One region of the Streptomyces sp. JL2001 genome, then DNA from elsewhere that is predicted to be linked to it. Evidence: riboswitches for the same ligand, from Rfam matches in the RefSeq annotation. Region 1 holds a riboswitch; each other region holds the start of a gene.
The links. A riboswitch is a leader RNA that binds a small molecule or an ion and turns the genes downstream of it on or off. The one in region 1 is predicted to bind cyclic di-AMP.
Positions count from the first base shown of each region.

Region 2: linked by a shared signal. The riboswitch ahead of ACE1OA_RS20745 (transglycosylase family protein) and the one ahead of ACE1OA_RS02165 (LysM peptidoglycan-binding domain-containing protein) in region 1 are both predicted to bind cyclic di-AMP.
Region 3: linked by a shared signal. The riboswitch ahead of ACE1OA_RS05805 (LysM peptidoglycan-binding domain-containing M23 family metallopeptidase) and the one ahead of ACE1OA_RS02165 (LysM peptidoglycan-binding domain-containing protein) in region 1 are both predicted to bind cyclic di-AMP.

Region 1 is NZ_CP169421.1:472,484-477,171, reverse strand. It holds gene ACE1OA_RS02180 (iron-siderophore ABC transporter substrate-binding protein) at 1-56, shown strand, start outside; gene ACE1OA_RS02175 (FecCD family ABC transporter permease) at 73-1,110, shown strand; gene ACE1OA_RS02170 (FecCD family ABC transporter permease) at 1,107-2,183, shown strand; gene ACE1OA_RS02165 (LysM peptidoglycan-binding domain-containing protein) at 2,306-3,202, opposite strand; cyclic di-AMP (ydaO/yuaA leader) riboswitch at 3,207-3,389, opposite strand; gene ACE1OA_RS02160 (class I SAM-dependent methyltransferase) at 4,000-4,641, shown strand.
Region 2 is NZ_CP169421.1:4,643,398-4,648,085, reverse strand. It holds gene ACE1OA_RS20755 (FtsB family cell division protein) at 1-389, opposite strand, end outside; gene eno (phosphopyruvate hydratase) at 514-1,800, opposite strand; gene ACE1OA_RS20745 (transglycosylase family protein) at 2,092-2,781, opposite strand; cyclic di-AMP (ydaO/yuaA leader) riboswitch at 2,785-2,959, opposite strand; gene ACE1OA_RS20740 (transglycosylase family protein) at 3,217-4,149, opposite strand; gene ACE1OA_RS20735 (cytochrome P450 family protein) at 4,269-4,688, opposite strand, start outside.
Region 3 is NZ_CP169421.1:1,330,008-1,334,695, forward strand. It holds gene ACE1OA_RS05795 (NADPH-dependent F420 reductase) at 1-309, shown strand, start outside; gene ACE1OA_RS05800 (SGNH/GDSL hydrolase family protein) at 501-1,295, opposite strand; gene ACE1OA_RS05805 (LysM peptidoglycan-binding domain-containing M23 family metallopeptidase) at 1,477-2,436, opposite strand; cyclic di-AMP (ydaO/yuaA leader) riboswitch at 2,439-2,595, opposite strand; gene ACE1OA_RS05810 (tyrosine-protein phosphatase) at 2,987-3,799, shown strand; gene ACE1OA_RS05815 (DUF6126 family protein) at 3,830-3,982, opposite strand; gene ACE1OA_RS05820 (helix-turn-helix domain-containing protein) at 4,003-4,662, opposite strand.

The sequences.
Region 1 (4,688 bases):
GCATCGAGCGCTACCTGCCCCTGATCGACAAGGCCGTCGCCAAGGCCGGGAAGTAAGCACGGTTCCCTGCGCATGGCTTCCTCCACGCTCGTCGAGCCGGGCGGTACCAGCACCTCGCGTGCCGGTGCCGCCCGGCTGGCGTCGTCTCTGACGGTCTGTCTCGCCGTCCTCGCCCTCGCGATGCTCGCGAGCGTGATGTTCGGCAGCAAGACCACCTCGTTCGGCTCCGTCATGGACGTCCTCAGGGGCCATGGCGACGCCTACCTGACCACCGTCGTCGAGAGCCGCTACCCCCGGACCGCGATCGGCGTGCTCGCCGGCGTGTGCCTGGCGGTCGCGGGCACCCTCATGCAGGGCGTCACCCGCAACCCGCTGGCCGAGCCCGGCCTCCTCGGCATCAACGCGGGCGCCTCGGCGAGCATCGTCGCCGCGACCGCCTTCCTCGGGGTGACGGGTCAGTCCGCCACCCTGTGGTGGGCCCTGCCCGGCGCCCTGCTGGCCGGACTCGTCGTCCACGTCATCGGGTCCGCCGGTACCAGCGCCGGCCCGGCCCGCCTCGTGCTGGCCGGCGCGGTCCTCTCCGCCGTCCTCGCGGCCTTCATCCAGGCCGTCACCCTGAGCCGGCCGCGCGTCTTCGACAGCTACCGCTACTGGGTCGTCGGAGCCCTCGGCGGCCGGGACTTCGACGTCTTCTGGTCGGTCCTGCCGTTCGCCGCCGTCGGCCTCCTCGTCGCCCTCGTGATCGCCCCCGGTCTCAACGTGACGGCACTGGGCGACGACAGCGCGACCTCCCTCGGCGCCCGCCCGGCACGGGTCAAGGCGGCCGGACTGCTCGCGGCGACCCTGCTGAGCGCGGCGGCCACCGCGGCCGTCGGACCCATCGCCTTCGTCGGCCTCGCCGTGCCCCACCTCGTACGGGCCCTCGTCGGCGTCGACTTCCGCCTGCAGATCCTCTTCTCCGCTCTCGTCGGTCCCGCGCTGCTGCTCTCCGCCGACGTCGTCGGACGCGTGCTGCTGCGCCCGCAGGAGGTCATGGTCGGTGTCATCACCGCGTTCATCGGGGCGCCCGCGCTGCTGCTGGCGGTCCGCAGGATGAGAGGAAGCGCATGAGCGCCCGTCAGGCCCCGGCGCCCGCCCCCGTCAGGACGGCGCCGCGCCGGCACGTGCTCCGGATCGGCGGCGCGGTGTCGCTGCCGATCCGCACCTCCACCGTCGTCCTGGCCCTCGGCCTGCTGCTGCTGATCGTCGTCGGAGCGGTGGCCACCCTCACCCTGGGCCGCCTCGGCATCCGGCTGCCCGACCTCCCCACGGCCCTGCTGGGAGGCGCGGAGGGCAAGAACGCCTTCGTCCTGAACCGGCTGCGCGGACCGCGTCTGGTCGTCGGCATCGGCACCGGCGCCGCGTTCGGCCTGTCCGGCGCGCTGTTCCAGTCGGTCACCCGCAACCCGCTCGGCAGCCCGGACGTCATCGGGCTGGGCGCGGGCGCCGGAGCCGGCGCGGCCATCGTCGCCCTGCTCCTGCCGGACGTCGTACCGGTCCCGGTCGGCGCGCTCCTCGGCGCGGTCCTGGCCATGGTGCTCGTCTACGTGTCGACCGGGACGGGCTTCCGCAACCCGGTGCGCCTCGTCGTCGCCGGCATCGGTGTCTCGGCCATGGCGGTCGCCGTCATCCAGTACGTCGTGTACGCGGTGGAACGGGACAAGGCGACGGTCCTGAGCGCCTACGTCAACGGCAGCCTGTCCGCCCGCTCGTGGGACGACGCGACCACGATCTGGCTCGTGCTGGCCGTGGTTCTTCCGTTCGCCGCCCTGCTCTCGCGGGACATCGGCATCGGGGAGATGGGCGACGACACCGCCGCCGCGCTGGGCGGCCGTCCCGGGCGGACCAAGACCGCGGCGGTCACCCTGGCGATCGTGCTGTCGGCCGCCGCCGTGAGCGTGGCCGGACCGATCGCCTTCATCTCCCTGACCGCCCCCCAGATCGCCAAGCGGCTGTCGCGCGGGTCCGGTCCCCAGCTCGCCCTGTCCATGCTGGTGGGTGCCCTGCTGCTGGTCCTCGCCGACCTTGCCGCCCAGCAGATGCCGTACCTCGACAACCTGCCCGTGGGCATCTACACGATGGCCATCGGCGGGCTCTACCTCGGCCACCTGCTCGTCCGGGAGTGGCGGCGGGGCGTGCTGTAGGCGGCCCGCGCCGCAGGCCCCGACGACGGGCCCGGCACGCGAGGAAGGCCCCGACCCCCGAGCGGTCGGGGCCTTCCCCGTCGTATGGGCCGGCGCGCCCGTCAGGAGGCGCCGTGGCCCCGTCAGTAGGCGCCGAAGACGTTGTCGATGGAGCCGTACTTGTCGGCGGCGTAGTTGCACGCGGCCGTGATGTTGGCGACCGGGTCGTACATGTCCATGGACGTGCCGGGCACGTGGTACGCCAGGAAGGTGGGCTCGATGACCTGGAGCAGGCCCTTCGAGGGAGTGCCGGCGACGGCGTTGGAGTCCCAGTTGTTGATGGCCTGCGGGTTGCCGGAGGACTCGCGCATGATGTTGCGGTGGATGCCCTCGTAGGAGCCGGGGATGCCGTGCTGGGCCATCACGTCCAGGGACTCCCGGATCCAGCCGTCGAGGTCGTTCGTGTAGCTCTTCACGGCGGCGGCGGGGGCGGCGGCCGGAGCCGCCTGCTGGGTCTGCCGGGCCTGCGGCGCGGGCGCGGTGCGCTGCTGGGAACGGCTGGCCCGGTCGGCGGACGAGGACTTCGCCGGCTTGGCGGCCTTCGACTTCTGCGCGGGAGCGGGGGACTTGGGCTGCGGCGCCGCGGAATTGCGGTGCAGCGTCAGCTTGAGACCCGGGTGAATGAGTGACGGATTGTCACCGACCGCAGCGTGGTTGGCGCGGTAGAGAACCTTCCAGCCGCCCCGGACACCCTGCTCGTAGGCGATCATCGAAAGAGAATCGCCCGGCACGACGGTGTAAGTCTTGGGAGCTGCGGCAGGCGCCGCCGGCAGCGATTCCGTGATCTTTTGCGACACATTTGCTGCCGCGTTCGCCGTGGCAATGGCCGGAGTGATCTCGGGGGCGGTGCGGGGGGCGGCGTGGGCGGTCGCGGAGGCGACGAGAGGGAGGGCCAGTGCCGCTCCACCCGTGCTCGCGAGGGCGATACCGCGGGCGAGCGGACGGCGCTTCGGGCGTCGGTGCTTACCGTTTGCAGGCATGACGGATTCCTCTCCGGAGCCTGCGGGGTGAGCTGTCGGGTTCGGGCTGGAGATGCCCGGCCGCACACGTGCGACTTCACCCCTAGCCGTTCCGGAATCCGGACCGGCGAATACTTGGGTCCCCCGCTCCTGCCGGCGGTGAATAGTGGGAATTGCGGATGGTGGCAGGATTCGGCGTTCCATCCGAATGGAGGTGACCGTAGGCGAGGAATACCGTCGGAAACAAGGCGTCTCGACGATGTGATAAACGGCGTCGCGGAGGCCCGTGAAGCCCCGAACTTCCCTGAATCAGGGGGAGATGGGGCCCGACGGCGGGTATGACGGCCGATGCCCCGTGAGCCATGTCACCTGAAAGAAATGTCCGACATCACCCCATAATTCCGAGCAAAAGAAGATTGATGCTCATGGGGTGGGTGGTCGTTTTATGGCCTTTTATGCGCGCCGATGTGACGACTCGCCGTCCAGGGCCTCTCCGCTTGCCCGGATCCGCGTCCCGGACACCCCTCCGGTCCCTCGTGCCACGAGGTCTCCCGTCCGGCTGCGGGGGCGGTCGTGACCTCCCTACGATCTGTCGCGACCGAAGGGGGGTCCGCAGCAGCGGCGCGGAGGTGTTCACCGTCCGGTCGACGACCTGGAGGACCCCCGGCGCCGGCTCCCGATCCGGCGCCCGTGCCCGACCCCCGCTGACGTCACGTCGCCGGCCCGGGGCGGTCAGGCCCGAGAAGGGTGCCGGCGCGCGACCGCGGGGTCGCACGACCGGGCTGCCTCCGGTCATGGGCCCGTGGGATGCTGGGGACATGGGGGATCACGTGGACCACGCGGCCGTCCGGCGGAGTTACGACACCGTGGCGGAGGAGTACGCCGACCGGCTCGGCAACGAACTGGACGGGAAGCCGCTCGACCGGGCCCTGCTCGGCGCACTCCTCGAAGAGGCCGGGCAGGGGGCCGCCGTCGCCGACCTCGGCTGTGGACCCGGGCACGTGACCGGCTGGCTCGCCGCCCACGGCGCGCGGGCCGTCGGCATCGACCTCTCCCCGGGCATGGTCGCGACCGCCGCCCGACGCCATCCCGAGGCGGCGTTCCGGGAGGGCGACCTGCTCGCGCTGCCCGCCGAGGACGGCGAGTTCGACGCGGCCGTCGCCCTCTACTCCGTCATCCACGTCGCCCCCGACGAGCTCGGCCGCGCCTTCGCCGAGGCGCACCGCGTCCTGCGCCCCACCGGGCTGCTCCTGGTCTCCTTCCATCAGGGCGAGGAAGTGCGGCACCTGGACGAGTGGTGGGGACACGAGGTGGACGTCGACTTCCGCTTCCTGGACCCCTCCCGGGTGAGCGGACTCCTCGCCGACGCCGGGTTCACCGTGGAGATGCGGATGGAGCGCGGCCACTACGCTCACGAGGTCGACACCCGCCGCGTCTACCTGCTGGCCCGCCGGACCTGAACCGCACGGCGGCCGGGGCTAGCACGGCGCCGGGTCTGTGCCGCCGG
Region 2 (4,688 bases), 4.2 Mb from region 1:
GCCCGCTCGGCGTCGGGGTCGTTGACGGTGAAGCCGGTCTCGCCCGGCACGACGTAGTGCAGGTGCTCGCGGGCGAGGCGGCGGACGTACGCCGGGTCCTGGAGCCGGGCCTTCTCGTCCCTCAGCTGCTCGACCCGGTCGGCGGCCTCGGCGGCCTGGCGCTCCTGGTCGGCGATCTCGCTCCGCTGGGAGACGTACTGCCGCATCGGGTAGGCGAGCGCCACCACGAGCGAGCAGACGATCAGGGCCAGGAAGGCCGCGCGGCCGGTGAGCCGGGAGCGGCGCGCCTGGCGGCGTGTCTGGGAACGGTAGACGCGGGCGGCGGTCTGCTCGCCGAGCAGCCTGATCCGGGTCGCGGTCGAGAACCGGTCCCGGTCCTTCGCTGCCATGGTCTGCGCCTCCCCTGTTCCGGGCTCCGTCCGGGCGCGCTTCCCGGTAGCGGAAGCAGAGCCGTCCCCGCACACGGTACGGGACCGAGTGCGGGGACGGCCGGAACTGCCGGGTGTGAAGCCGTCAGCCCTTGAAACGCGGGAAGGCGCTGCGGCCCGCGTAGACCGCGGCGTCGTCGAGGATCTCCTCGATGCGCAGCAGCTGGTTGTACTTGGCGACGCGCTCGGAGCGGGCCGGGGCGCCGGTCTTGATCTGGCCGCAGTTGGTGGCGACGGCCAGGTCGGCGATGGTGACGTCCTCGGTCTCGCCGGAGCGGTGGGACATCATGCACTTGAAGCCGCTGCGCTGGGCCAGCTCGACGGCGTCCAGCGTCTCGGTCAGCGAGCCGATCTGGTTGACCTTGACCAGGAGGGCGTTCGCGGAGCCCTCCTCGATGCCACGGGCCAGACGCTCGGGGTTGGTGACGAACAGGTCGTCGCCGACCAGCTGCACCTTGGAGCCGAGCTTCTCGGTGATGGCCTTCCAGCCGGCCCAGTCGTCCTCGAACAGCGGGTCCTCGATGGAGACCAGCGGGTACGCGGCGACGAGCTCCTCGTAGTACTCGGTCATCTCGGCGGCCGAGCGGGCCTTGCCCTCGAACTCGTACTTGCCGTCCTTGTAGAACTCGGAGGCGGCGCAGTCGAGGGCGAGCGCGATGTCCTTGCCGGGGACGTAGCCGGCCTGCTTGATGGCCTCGAGGATGAGGTCGAGCGCGGCGCGGTTGGAGTCCAGGTTCGGGGCGAAGCCGCCCTCGTCGCCGAGACCGGTGGACAGGCCCTTGGTCTTCAGGACGGACTTGAGGGTGTGGTAGACCTCGGTGCCCCAGCGCAGGGCCTCGGAGAAGGACTCCGCGCCGATCGGCGCGATCATGAACTCCTGGATGTCCACGTTGGAGTCGGCGTGCGAGCCGCCGTTCAGGATGTTCATCATCGGAACGGGCAGCAGGTGCGCGTTCGGGCCGCCGAGGTAGCGGAACAGGGGCAGGTCGGAGGCCTCGGAGGCGGCGTGCGCGACGGCGAGGGAGACGCCGAGGATGGCGTTGGCGCCGAGCGAGGACTTGTCCGGGGTGGCGTCCAGGTCGAACATCGCCTGGTCGATCAGGCGCTGCTCGGTGGCGTCGTAGCCGACGAGCTCCGGGCCGATCTGCTCGATGACGGCGAGGACGGCCTTCTCGACACCCTTGCCGAGGTAGCGGTTGGGGTCACCGTCGCGGAGCTCGAGAGCCTCGAACGCACCGGTGGAGGCGCCGGACGGAACGGCAGCACGGCCGGTGCTGCCGTCGTCGAGGCCGACCTCGACCTCGACCGTGGGGTTGCCTCGGGAGTCCAGGATTTCCCGGGCTACGACGACGTCGATGGACGGCACGAGCATCTCCTTCTGGGATGTGACGCTAGATGTGACGCAAGAGCCGTGCAGGGTCGCTTGGCCTTGCGACAAGAGCCTAACCGGCTCGGAGGCTCCGGCCAGCCGGGCGCCCGCCCCCTGGGACGAAAAAGGACCCGAGGGCATGCATAAAGGGGCGAAGGGACCCGAAGCTACCGATCGGTAACGCAAAGAACCCCGGCCCGGCGCGCACGGGGGAGGGCGCACCGGGCCGGGGTGGTCACCGCGGGAGGGTCACAGGACCCGGGTGAGCCGCCGGACTCACACGGGCCGCCGGGGTCACTTCAGGTGAAGCTGCTGGCCCGGGTAGATCAGGTCGGCGTCCTCGACGACGTCCTTGTTGAGCTCGAAGAGCTTCTCCCAGCCGCCCTTGACCTTCTGCGCGGCGGCGATCTTGCTCAGGGTGTCGCCGGCGGCGACCTTGTACTCGCCGTCGCCCTTCTTGACCTTCTTGCCGGTCGGGGTGGTGACGGTCTTCTTCGACTCGGCCTTCTTCGGCGTCGCCTTCGGGGCCGTGCGCTGCTGGCTGCGGGTGGTCGGCTGCTCGGCCTTGCGCTCCGGCGCCGGGGCGCTCTCGGCGGTGCCACCGGTGTACGCGGCGCCGGACAGGCCCACGCCGCAGCTCGGCCACGCGCCCTTGCCCTGGCCGGCCAGGACCTTCTCGGCGACCGCGATCTGCTGGGACTTCGACGCCTGGTCGGCGCTGGCCGCGTAGGCGGTGCCACCGTAGGCGGCCCAGGTGGAGGCCGAGAACTGCAGGCCGCCGTAGTAGCCGTTGCCGGTGTTGATGGACCAGTTGCCACCGGACTCGCACTGGGCGACGGCGTCCCACTCGGAGGCGGTCGCGGCCGAGGCGGACCCGGCGGTCATGAGCGGGGCGGCGACGGCGACGCCCGCCACACCGGCGAGAGCGATGGCGCGGGTGGCCTTGGAGGAACGGCGGTGTTTGCCCTTGGCGGAAAACAGCATGGGAATTCTCCTCACCGACGCCTGCGAGGTGAGCTGTCGGGTTCGGGCCATGTGAGTTGCCCGGCCACGTGACGAGCACGCGGCTTCACCCCGAGCCGGGATTCCGGCCGTCTGTCTCAACGGCCGGGACCGGCACTTACCTTGGGTCCCCCGCTCCTGCCTACGGCGCTTGCGCGACGACTGTTCCCCTCGGCCGGCGGCAGGATTCGGCGTTACCGGTCGACGGGGCCCGCGGTGGCGAGCGGTCCCGACCGTAGACACAGACCTCACGAAGTTCAAAGAAGGCCAAAACGGCCAAATCGCCCCTCCCTGCTCCCCCATGAGGGGTGTTTACGCAGGTGAGGGGCGATCGGAGCAAACTTTGCGGACAGGACACGCCAAGCGGGACGAAGAGACTCATGTCTCACTTGGACAGAACGGACATAAGTCCTCGAACTACCCCTGGGTTTCCACGGGTTCCTCACTCAGGTCGAGGCTCTGACCAGGCAGGATGAGGTTCGGGTCGGCGCCCACCGTCTGACGGTTGGCGTCGTAGAGGGCGGTCCAGCCGCCGGGCAGCTCGTTCTCCCGTGCAATCTCGGAGAGGCTGTCGCCGGGCTGGACGGTGTATTCGCCCGAAGTGTCCGTGGTGCCCGATTCCTCCGAACCGGCTTCGCCGGCCGACCCGCCTGGCTGTCCGTCAGCCGGCGAGGCGTGACGTCCGGTTTCCTGCCCCTCGCCCGCATTGCCCTCTTCGCGGGCGGCCTCGCCGCGGTGCTTGCCGTTGCCCGGGCCGGCCGCCTCGCCGGCGACGGAGCCCGGGTCGCCCGTCGAGTCCGACGTACCGGGCGTAACGGATGCATCGGGCGTTTCCGGCGTGGTGGAGGTGGAGGGCGCCCCGGGAGTGGCGGCGGTCCCGGCCGGCTTGGCGGCGCCCGGCTTCGCCTGGCTGGCGGGCGCGGTCGGCGTGGTCGGCGCGGGGCTCGTGCCCGGGTCGACCTCGGGGGCGGCGCCGTCGTTCGTCAGCTTGGCGATCGGGGCGCAGGTGGCCCAGACCTCCGTGCCCTGCGCGGCGAGCGCCTTCTCGGCGACCGCGATCTGCTGGGAGCGGCTGGCCAGGTCGGCACGGGACGCGTAGGCCGTGCCGCCGTAGGTCTCCCAGGTCTCCTGGGTGAACTGGAGCCCGCCGTAGAGCCCGTTGCCGAAGTCGGCGCTCCACAGGCCGCCCGACTCGCACTCGGCGACCCGGTCCCAGGTGGCCGCGTCGGCGGCGGAGGCGGACCCTGCGCCGAGCAGTGGCAGCGCGAGGGCCGAACCCGTCACGCCTGCGGCCACGATGATCGCGGGGGCCTGCCTGGGTCTGCGGTGTCGTCCGTTCCCGGAGCGCATACGGAGTGCCTTTCGCCTGACTGCTTGAGACGACGGTGAACGTAGCGGCATTCGAACGTCTGTCACAAGTCGATGCAGCGGAGATCACGTAAATATCACAGTTATGACGCCCCGTCAGTTCACAAGGGGGTGAACTCCACCGGAAGCGTGCGCAATCCGCGCATGATGAGCCCGCCCCGCCAGCGCAAATCGGCCGGATCGGCCGCAAGTCGCAGATCGGGCAGCCGGGTCAGCAACGTGGCCAGCGCGGTCTGGCCCTCCAGCCGGGCGAGCGGGGCACCGATGCAGTAGTGGATGCCGTGTCCGTACCCGAGGTGCTGGTTGTCGCGCCGCGAGAGGTCGAGCGTGTCCGGCCCGGCGAACCGCGCCGGGTCGCGGTCGGCGGCGGCGAGCACGACGAGCACCGGATCGCCCGCCGGGATCTCCTGCCCGCCGATCGTCAGCGGCTCCATGGCGTACCGCCAGGTCGCCATCTCCACCGGCCCGTCGAAGCGCAGCAGTTCCTCGACACCGGTCTCCAGCAGGCCCCGCTCGCCCGC
Region 3 (4,688 bases), 860 kb from region 1:
GGCGTGCACGTCGTCAAAGCATTCAACCTCTGTCACGAGAGCGTGTGGCGAATGACCCCGCCGGTCTTCGACGGTCAGCCCTTGACCGTTCCGATCTGCGGGGACGACGAGGCGGCACTCGCGCTGGCACGCACGTTGGTGCGGGACATGGGCTGCGAGCCGGTGGCGGGGGGCGGGCTGGACCGCGCCGGACTGTTGGAGGCGACCGCCGCGCTGTTCATCGGGCTGTGGGTGGCGGAGCAGGCCGACGTATGGGCGATCGCGCCGCCGCTGGCCTATGCGACAGGTCCACGAGCCGAGAGCGAGTGAGGCGTCCAGGGCATTTCGTCAGGAGTTCTCAGGGCTGTCCCGTAATCCCCGGCGGGCGCACGACGCCGGCTTCGGCACCACGCTGCGCTGTCCGGTCGCCCGAACACGCCCGGTATGAGGACGACCCTCCGCCTTGCGATGCACCGCATCCGACGCCGTGCGCCGACCCACCGCGGACTACGGGACAGCCCTCAGAGAGGCATGAGGTCCGGGCGCTTGGCCGCGACGTGGTCCCCCGAGCTCTCGCCCCGCAGCCGGCGCCCGATCCACGGCACCAGGTACTCCCGGGCCCAGTGGATGTCGTCCCGGCGGACCTCCAGCGGGCCGCGCGGCGGCAGCGGCGGCCACGGCTGGTCGGGGTCGGCCGGCACGTCCATGCCGAGGACCTGGGCGGCGCGCAGCGCGACCCGGGTGTGCCCCTCGGGCGACAGGTGCAGCCGGTCGTCGTCCCAGGCCCGCCTGTCCTGGACGGACTTGAGCGACCACAGGTCGAGGACCGGGCAGCCGTAGCGGTCGGCCACGGACCGGACGTGCGCCGTGTAGGTGGCGATCTTGCCGCGCAGGTGCCGCAGTACGGGGACGTCGCGGGTGTCGAAGCCGGTGGTCACCATCACGGTGCCGACGGCGGAGGTCAGGTCGGCGACGGCACGCTCGAAGCGCTCGGCGACGTCGTCGGGGTCGGTGCCGGGGCGGATGATGTCGTTCCCGCCGGCGCAGAAGGTCACCAGGTCGGGGGCGAGTTGCTTCGCGCGGGGCACCTGCTCCGCCACGATCTGGTCGAGGAGCCGGCCGCGTACGGCGAGGTTGGCGTATCGGAATGCGTCGTGCTCGGGCAGCTGGTCGGCGAGCAGGACCGCGAAACGGTCCGCCCAGCCGACGTACGCCCCGTCGGGCCCCGGGTCCCCTACGCCCTCGGTGAAGCTGTCACCGATCGCCGCGTACGACCCGAATACGTGCGCGTCTGTTGATCTCGAATCGTCTGCCACGAGAACACATCTTTCCCTTACGGATGTGACCTACGCGACCGTAGGGCGGGGTTGACGACGGGTGAGATACGCCACCGGTCAAGATTGCGCCAAGCCGGAATACGCGGCAGGTTCCGCGGGGTCGGCACGACACCCCCGAGGCCCGGCACGTGACGTGCCGGGCCTGACGGGGCGTCGAGGATCAGACGTTGACGCCGTGCTCCCGGAGGTAGGCCAGCGGGTCGATGTCCGAGCCGTAGCTCGGCCCGGTGCGCATCTCGAAGTGCAGGTGCGGACCGCTGGAGTTGCCGGTCGAGCCGGACAGGCCGATCTGGTCGCCGCCCGCGACGGTCTGGCCGGCGGAGACGGAGAGGGAGGAGAGGTGGGCGTACTGCGAGTACGTGCCGTCGGCGTGCTGGATGACGACCTCGTTGCCGTAGGCGCCGCTCCAGCCGGCGGAGTAGACCGTGCCGGGGCCGACGGCCTTCACCGAGGTGCCGGAGGAGGCGATGAAGTCGACACCGGTGTGGTAGCCGGAGGACCACATGGAGCCGGAGGCGCGGTACGGGGTGCCGATGCCGCCGCCGACCGGGGCGACCCAGCCGGAGCCGGTGGACGGGGTGGACGGCGCGCTCTGCGCGGCCGGGGCCGTGGACTGGACGGCGGGACGCTCGCTGCTGCGGGAGCTGCGGGTCTCGGCGGACGCCTTCTTGGCGGTGGCCTTCTTGGCGGGGGCCTTCGGGGCGGCCTTGGGCGCGGGGGCCTTGGCCGTCGACTTCGCGCCGAGGGTGAGCTTCATGCCCGGGAAGATCAGCGAGGGGTTCCCGCCGACGACCTGGCGGTTGTCGGAGTAGAGCTTCTTCCAGCCGCCCGCGAGGTGGTGCTCGGCGGCGATCTTGGACAGGTAGTCGCCGGCGACGACGGAGTAGGTACGGGGCTTGGCCTTGGCCGCGGGGGCCGCGGCGGGGGCCTGGGCCGGGGTGGCGGCCGCGGCGGTGACGGCCTGCTGCGGCGCCTGGGCCGGGGCGGCCTGCTCGGCGGCGTGGGCTCCGGTCGCACCGAGGAGCGGCAGGGCGACGACGGCGCCACCGGCGCCGGCGGCGACGAATCCACGGCTGATCGGGTTGACCTTGGGACGGCGGTGCTTACCCTTCGCGGGCATGGCGAATTCCTCTCCGTCGCCTGCGAGGTGAGCTGTCGGGTTCGGACTGGAGATGTCCGGTCGCGCCTTCGCGCGACTTCACCCCGAGCCGTCCTGACCTGAAGGATCGGCGTACTACCTGGGTCCCCCGCTCCTGCCACACGTGGGTGGGTGCGAATTCCGGACGGTGGCAGGATTCGGCGGTCCGACCGGATTGACGGTGACCGTAGACGAGCGGAGTCGGCGCGAACAAGCCACCGCTTTCCCCCCGCATTCCCCGATCCGGAATTCTTCGGGAATTCCGGTCACCCTGCGTGGATGACGGGCCTTCGGCCCCCTTTGCCCAGAAGGCCGTTGCCCAAGACGATCAGGCACGTTCCGTCACAGTTATGACGCTGCTCACGCGCCACAGCTCATCTCCCCTGTAACCAGGGCGCGTTATCTCTAATATCCCAATTCGGACAGAACACCCATTCCCGTCCGAGGGGTGTGCGAACCAGCCACCTGCCGGGATGATTGCACCAAGAACCGATCTCGCACGATCAAAGATCGTCGACACTCAGGAGCACTCGTGACGCAGCAGCTGCCGCAGGTCCCGTCGACCGAACCCGAGCTGAGCGGGGTACGCAACTTCCGTGACGTCGGTGGCCTGCCGACCACGGACGGCCGGTCGGTTCGGTTCGGGCGGCTCTTCCGCAGCGGCCACCTCGCGCACGCCACCGAGGAGGACGCGGCCTTCCTGACGACGCTGGGCCTGCACACGGTCTTCGACTTCCGCAACCACGCCGACCGCAAGGTCGAGGGTCCGGACGTCGAGCTCCCGGGCGTACGGAACGTGAACATCCCGCTCAACGATCCGGCCGACGGCAAGGAGTTCTGGAAGCTGGTGAGCGGCGGCGAGCTGGAGCAGCTGCGGGAGGCGCTCGGCAACGGCAAGGCCGCCGACCGTATGTCCGATTCGTACCGGAAGATGATTGTGGAGCGCACCGCCGAGCACAGCCGGATCCTGCACTCCATGGCCGAGGACAGCATCCCCGCCCTGATGCACTGCGCGGCCGGCAAGGACCGCGCCGGCCTCTCCATCGCGATCTCGCTGCTCGCGGTCGGCGTCGAGCGCGAGGCCGTCGAGGCGGACTACCTGAAGTCGAACGACCCGCACCGCCGCTACAAGGTGCGCCGCAGCTCCACCTCCGCGGACGCGATGGCGCCCGAGGTGATGGAGCTGCTCAGCCCCCTGTTCGACGCGCGCCTGGAGTACATCCGGGCGGCGTTCGACACGATCGAGCTGACCTGGGGCACGGTCGACGACTACCTCTCGCAGGGCCTGAAGCTCTCCCCCGAGACGCGCGAGCGCCTGCGCGGGCACCTGCTCGACGGACAGTAGGAAGCAGGGCCCACGGACCGGCCCGACGGACTACTTCTGCCCGCCCATCGCGAAGAGCAGATAGAGGAAGCCCGCGAAGAGGTGGCCGGCCACCAGGTAGGCGAAGAGGCGCAGGACGAGCCCCTTCGGGAACTTGCCCTCGCCGCGCTCCTCACCTGTGATCGGTGCGGACTTTTCGGACATGACGGCCCCTTCCGGTGGGCTCAGCGCGGATGCGGGGCCCCGTCGCCGAGGCACAGCTCGGCGGCGGGACTCTGCATCAGGGTATGGACGAAGAGCAGCTCGGCGCCGCCGCGGGTGGCGGCGCCGATGCGGTGCGGGGTGAGCGAGTCGAAGTGCGCGCTGTCCCCCGGGTCGAGCACGTGCACGGCGTCGCCGAGGGCGAGGCGCACCCGGCCGTCGAGGACGTGGAGCCATTCCTCGCCGGGATGGACCCGGACGATGTCGGTACGGGTGGCGTACGGCACGTGGACCCGGAGCGCCTGCAGGGCGCGCCCGGGGCCGCCGGCCTGATGATAGATCCAGCCGTCCGCCTCGACCGGCTCGGAGCGGCCGGCCCGGACGATCGGATCACGCTCGGGGGGCACCTCCCCCAGCAGCTCGGAGACCGTCGTACCGTAGATCCTGGCGAGGGCGAGCAGCATGGGCAGCGAGGGTTGCCGGCGGCCCGTCTCCAGCCTGGACAGATGGGCCGGCGAGAGGCCGGCCCGCTGCGCGGCGGCCTCCAGGGTGAGCCCGCGGCGCCGGCGCAGCCCGCGCAGCTGCGGGGCCACGTCGGGAAGCGCGTCCGGGACGCCGTCCGGCTCGCCGGACGTGCCCGGCTCGGCAGGGTCCGGGGACGGTGCTTCGTGGAGGTGCTCCATGCCTCCATTCCGCCAGGAACTTTCCT